Brasilonema sennae CENA114: one gene and its partner. The protein of the gene in region 2 interacts with the protein of the main gene of each other region in a pairwise test. Links are inferred from orthologs where the notes say so. Each region holds a gene or a part of one and is shown on either strand. Other genes may lie near its edges. The genes, in order: crtE and purT.

Evidence for each region.
Region 1: the proteins of purT (region 2) and crtE interact in binary tests that used the Escherichia coli proteins (3 or more experiments, as listed by UniProt). The link is inferred for Brasilonema sennae CENA114 from one-to-one orthologs.

What each region holds. Positions count from the first base shown.
Region 1 is NZ_CP030118.1:498,617-501,696, forward strand. Bases 13-2,761 are described here. They hold crtE (geranylgeranyl diphosphate synthase CrtE), read right to left. Parts: upstream 1,976-2,761; coding sequence 1,049-1,975; downstream 13-1,048. Other genes in these bases: DP114_RS02060 (hypothetical protein), read left to right, coding at 13-421; DP114_RS02065 (divergent PAP2 family protein), read right to left, coding at 456-929; folD (bifunctional methylenetetrahydrofolate dehydrogenase/methenyltetrahydrofolate cyclohydrolase FolD), read right to left, coding at 2,089-2,761. Also shown: more of DP114_RS02060, read left to right, coding at 1-12; more of folD, read right to left, coding at 2,762-2,967.
Region 2 is NZ_CP030118.1:3,791,012-3,794,275, reverse strand. The notes cover bases 225-3,157. They hold purT (formate-dependent phosphoribosylglycinamide formyltransferase), read right to left. Parts: upstream 2,314-3,157; coding sequence 1,135-2,313; downstream 225-1,134. Other genes in these bases: DP114_RS16100 (pentapeptide repeat-containing protein), read right to left, coding at 2,384-2,881; DP114_RS16110 (RNA-binding protein), read left to right, coding at 776-1,045; DP114_RS16115 (nSTAND1 domain-containing NTPase), read left to right, coding at 225-548. In the rest of the region: more of DP114_RS16115, read left to right, coding at 1-224. UniProt on the Escherichia coli protein: Involved in the de novo purine biosynthesis. Catalyzes the transfer of formate to 5-phospho-ribosyl-glycinamide (GAR), producing 5-phospho-ribosyl-N-formylglycinamide (FGAR). Formate is provided by PurU via hydrolysis of 10-formyl-tetrahydrofolate.

The DNA of each region.
Region 1 (3,080 bases), 3.3 Mb from region 2 along the record:
TATCAAGAATATAGTCGGGTTATCTGCTTTTGTCTCTACTCGACCGTCATCAGAAGTGGCACAGAAACCCTCTACGGTGGCACAGAAACCGCCCACCGCAACACAAAAACCGCCCACCGCAACACAAAAACCACCTACTCAGACAGTAAGCAGCTATAAACCCGAACGTTTGGGAGAGGGTTTGGCTGTATTAGTAGATTACTATAACCGTCCTGAAATGGCGAACAAAGTACGGGAAGTCGTTAAGGGAGACGTAGGTTTTGTTTCCTACGGAGAACGTCCTTATTTGCTGGCGGTTTACACGACGAATCAAAAAGAAGCATACAGCACACTGCAAAAGTTGAGCGAACGAGGTTTTTTTGCCGTAGTTGTAGATAGTCGCAAAGTTATGCTACTGCGCTCATCTGTGCGTTTGCAGTAGCTTGGAGCAAAATACAGTCAGGTTTTTTGGTTGATTATGGACTGACAACCAACACGCCGGTTGATTTAGCCAACCACGAGATAGTTATACCCAACGCCGAACCAACAATCACCTGGACAGGTGTATGTCCCAGTAATTCTTTGAGGCGATCGCCATCAAACTCTGGGTGTTCGTGAAACAATTCATCAATCATCTGATTAAGGATACGGGCTTGCTTTCCAGCAGCTTGACGAACTCCTGCGGCGTCATACATGACGATAATCGCAAAAACCATTGCCAGTGCAAATTCCGCAGAACCCCAACCAAGAGTTTGCCCGACTCCAGTTGCAAGAGCTGTTACTAGTGCAGAATGTGCACTAGGCATTCCTCCAGTTGTGACTAAAACTCTAACATTTAGCTTACGATTCTTGAGTAGTTCGATGACAAGCTTTAATGCTTGAGCCATCAAACAAGCTCCTAAAGCAACCCACAACACTCGGTTTTCTAATATGTCGCCTATATCCTGCATGCTATTTTGATCAGATGAAAAGTTATGAGTTGTGAATGATGAATTATGAACAGAGATATGAATTCTGAATGACATATTATATAATGCCCTGCTTATATCATTCATCATTCATGATTTATTTAATTTTTACGACTCGTGATAAAGTGTGCTAATTCCTTTAATGGCAAAGCTTTATCTCCAAAAGATTCTAATTCTGCACAAGCTTCCTCTACAAGCTGCTGAGCTTTTTGTTTTGATTCTTCGAGTCCCCAAAGACTAGGATACGTCACTTTTTGAGCCTGTAGGTCTTTACCAGCAGTTTTGCCCAATTGCTCGTCGGTTTGAGTGATATCTAGAATGTCATCAATAATTTGAAAAGCAAGCCCAATATTTTCGGAATAGTGAGACAGCCGCTGCACTTCTGTTGATGATGCTCCTGCTATTATCCCACCACAGACAACACAAGCTTCTAAAAGAGCACCTGTTTTGTGCCGATGAATGAAATTCAACGTTTCTACCGAGATATCTGTCTTTCCTTCTGACTCTAAATCAAGCACTTGACCACCAACCAAGCCTGTAGCTCCCGTCGCATGACCCAAACGAGCAATAACCTGTACAACTCGCTCTAGTGGTACATTATGAGTCTGAGTGACTACATACTCAAATGCGTAGGCTAACAACCCGTCCCCAGCTAAAATCGCAATGTCATCACCATAAACTTTGTGATTTGTCAACTTACCGCGACGGTAATCATCATTATCCATTGCTGGCAAGTCGTCGTGAATGAGCGACATTGTGTGGATCATCTCCACAGCACAAGCGGTAGCCATTGCCATATCAATGGTACCACCCATCATCTCACAGGCCGCAAGGCAAAGAATAGGGCGCAAACGTTTACCTCCAGCCATGAGCGAGTAGCGCATTGCTTCGTAAATCTTTTCTGGATAACGGATGGAAATAGATTTATCCAAAGCAGCTTCACAAAGGTTTTGTCGCTCTTTGAGATAAGCTCGTAAGTCAAATTTGGCTTGCTGTGGAGTTTTTTGAATGTTATCAGCTGTTACCATTCTTAAATTCCTTAGTGTTGTGTTATATACGTAACAATTTTACGGGAAAGAGTCATCCATCATTCGTTATTCGTCATTTGTTACGTTTTTAACAAATGACAAATGACATATTCCTAACTATGGGAGCGTTGGCTATAGCTATTCACCGTATTTTGTAGCAACATAGCTACAGTCATCGGACCAACACCACCGGGAACTGGTGTGATAAATTCCGCAACACCAGCAATTGACTCAAAGTGGACATCACCAACCAGACGACTTTCACCGCTTGAGTGTGTCACACGATTTATGCCTACATCTACCACAACAGCACCCGGTTTCACCATCTCAGCAGTAATGAGTCCTGGACGACCTGCTGCTGCAATTAGAATATCAGCATTTGTGGTGATGGACTGCAAAGAGTGCGATCGCGAATGAGCCACAGTCACAGTCGCATCAGCCTCTAGCAGCATCAAAGCCAGTGGTTTGCCTACCAAAATACTGCGTCCTACCACTACCGCATGCTTTCCGCTCAAAGGAATACCATATTCCTGCAACAGCCGCATAACTCCCGCTGGAGTGCAGCTACGTAAACCAGGTTCTCCTCGCACCAGTCGCCCTAAGTTAATTGGGTGCAGTCCATCAGCGTCTTTGTCTGGCGCGATTTGATGCAAAAGCGTTACAGCATCCAAGTGGTTAGGTAAAGGTAATTGCACGAGAATACCATCGACTCTTTGATCATGATTGAGTTCTGCAATCACTTGTTCTAGTTCTGCTTGAGTCGTTTGTGTGGGAAAATGCTTGCCAAAAGAGTCAATACCCACTTTCTGGCAAGCTCGTTCTTTGCCCCGTACGTAAGCTGCTGAGGCTGGGTTATCACCCACCATCAGCACTGCTAAACCTGGCGGGCGTCCTATTTTGGGTTGCAATTGTGTAATCGCAGCACAAAGTTCTTGCTGAATTTTGTTAGCTAAAGCTTTACCATCAAGGAGTTTGGCCGTTTTTGTTTCCATGATAATTCAAGAGAAGTACGCAACGCGCCAAAGCGCGTTGCTATTTCATGATGATCTCGCAAAAGTGTGGAAACCGTGCGTCTTTAGACGACGGAGGAAACATGACGCGGCGT
Region 2 (3,264 bases):
TGACCACCCTTCCTACGGAACGCTACGCTAACAAAGGTCACAATAGCGGAGTTTTCGGAGTAGCGTTCAGTCCGGACAGTCAGACAATTGCTACGGGGAGTGAAGATAAAACGGTGAAACTGTGGAAGCGAGATGGCACTTTGCTGACTACCCTTCCTACGGAACGCTACGCTAACAAAGGTCACAATAGCGGAGTTCGGGGAGTAGCGTTCAGCCCCGACGGCAAAATGATTGCTTCAGCTAGTGACGACACAACGGTAAAATTCTGGAAACGAGATGGTACTTTGCTGACTACCCTCAACGCTCATAGGGCGATGGTTTGGAGAGTGGCGTTCAGTCCTGACGGTAAGACACTTGCTTCAACGAGTGACGACAAGACAGTGATTCTGTGGAATTTGGATCGTGTTCTAGATACAGATAAAGTCGTGAGCTACGCTTGCGATTGGGTCAAGGATTATCTGAGAACGAATGTACAGGTGCACCAGAACGTTAGCACGGCTCCTTTACAGGAGGCTCGCCGTTTCTGTAGTGGGGTTAAACCTCAATAGCTTCAAGCAACATGATTACATTTTCGGCATTTTTCTCTCCTTAGTGCATAAGTTAATTCTGCTTACACCTAATAAAGAGTGTAGAGGCAAAGCTCTGTTAGCTAAACTAACCTTCAGCTTTTTTGATAGAGCTTCATTCTACATAATCAAACTTTCTTCAATGCGTAAATCCTACGCTATTGTTGCAGTTTTGATGATCTTTTTGTGTAACTTTTTTGGAGAAAAATATGACTTTACTAGTTGGTAATCTTCCTTCTGAAGTAACTGAGGCAAATTTAAGAGAGCTTTTGAGAAAATTTGGCAGAGTCGGAAACATTGACATTTTTCCTGAAGCCAGTTTTGCAACAGTAGCAATTGAAGGCGAAGTAAATGAGGAGTCTGCTGTTGAAGAACTCAATGGCGTGGAAAACTTTGGGCAGATACTTAAATTTTTCAAATCAGATTTACCCGACCAAGTGGTAGGTGGAAGCCGCGATCCAAAGGGACCAGGAGGCTGAAGCAATCCCAAGTCAACCCCCACATTTCATGACGACGGAGGGGTACCAGCGCTAAAGTACAATCCAAACAGAGCAGACCGAAAGATGAATTAGGGTTGGTATTTTAATTTGATTTTACTTGCAGCTCTATTCGCCTTTTCGCGAGCCTCTTGAATATCACTTCCTTTAGCCAAAGCGACTCCCATTCGGCGATAAGGATGGGCATTAGGTTTACCAAATAGCTTAATGTCCACATCTTTTTCTGATAGCGCTTCGGCTACACCTGTATAAGCAATAAAATCTGATTTTTCCGTAGCTAAAATAACAGCACTCGCTGAATAACCCAACTGTTCTATATGAGGAATTGGCAATCCTAAAATCGCTCTCAAGTGTAATTCAAATTCGTTAAGATTTTGCGAAATTAATGTCACCATTCCTGTATCATGAGGTCTAGGGGAAAGTTCCGAAAAAATGACTTCGTCCTTAGTGACAAAAAACTCAACACCAAAGATTCCTGCCCCTCCTAATGCATCGGTGACTTTTGTAGCGATTTCTTGGGCTTCAAGAATCATTTGTTCTGAAACTTCTGCTGGTTGCCAAGATTCTTGATAATCTCCTCTTTCTTGCCGATGTCCGATAGGAGAACAAAAAATTGTCGGTGCATTCCACTGCTTAATTGTTAGTAAAGTAATTTCTATCTCAAAATCAATGAATTCCTCGACAATCACCTTTTGACTGTCACCTCTGGAATTGGCGATCGCATAATTCCACGCCTTCTCAACCTCACTCTTTTCTTTAACTACAGATTGCCCTTTGCCAGAAGATGACATCACAGGTTTTACTACATTAGCAAACCCAATTTCATCAGAAACTGCAACCGACTCTTCTAAAGTTGTCGCATAACCATACTTAGCAGTGCGAATACCTAATTCTTTATGTGCTAGTTCTCTGATTCTGTCTCGGTTCATTGTATAGTTAGTCGCGGCTGCAGTTGGTATAACTGTAATTCCTCGGTGCTCAAATTCCAAAAGTTTTTCTGTTCTAATTGCTTCAATTTCTGGTATGATGAAATCAGGCTGATATTTGCTAACCACTGCTTCCAAATCATCAGCACTTAGCATAGAAATAACTTCCGAACAGTCAGCAACTTGCATAGCTGGAGCATTAGCATAGCGGTCAACAGCAATCACATAATTGCCAAACCGTTTAGCAGCAATAACAAACTCTTTGCCTAGTTCTCCAGAACCTAGCAACATTAATTTTTGGGGTAGTTTCATCGAATTATTCATTAATTTTTCCTATTTATTTACAATTTCAAAAACTTTCTTTACTTCTTTTATACCTTTGTACTTCGTTATTTTAATCATCTTCTTCCAAATACTTGAATATAGCACCGCGAAGCCGTAAATCTTGGCGCTGAATTTTTGTCAATCCAATTCCTTCTCCAAACTCACACTCTTCTATAAGAGCACTTAACCATATAGTTTCATTCAGAGTAGCACCGTTCAAATTAGCATTTCTCAAATCTGCGTTTGTAAAATTGGCAAATATGAGGTCTGCATTCACGAAAGTACTTCCTCGTAGGTTTGCACTTGATAAATTACCACGGATAAAGTTGACTTCATCTAAAATCAAGTAAGATAAGTCTGCTGCCATTAAATTAGGGAATTTCAGCTGACTGGGATTTTTCAAAAACCGCATGACACAGGCTATATTGGCTTCATTAAGGCACATCTTGGTTAAAAAATCATAGCGGGCTATTCCAAGTTGCTTAAGAATTTCTAGACGCTGTTGGGGATTTTGTTCTAAAAACTGAATAGCGCAACTACGCAAGTTTTGAGTAGGAGTATGGAGCATAATCATCAAAATTTTGTAATCTTATCGATGTTTCAAATCTTTCTTGGCTAGTTCTTTTGTGCAGCTACTGAAAAGCTTTGCTATCATCAGTAGTGTGTTAGTGATAGATCTAACATATAGCAATCCTAAATGAGTTGTAAAAATTATTTTTTGAACGAACCGCCAAGTCGCCTTAGCGTAGCGTGCGCCTTAGCGCATAGGACGCCAAGAAAAGAGAAAAGAGAGAATTTTACGAATGATTTAGGATTGCTATATTAGCAGATATTTATGTCAATACAGTTGCTGTTAGTCGTATTTAAGATCCCCCAACAGAGTTAAAAAGGGGGCTTAGTTCCCTCCTTTTTAAGGAGGGGTAGGGAGGATCAACCCTTAAGTGAACTGTA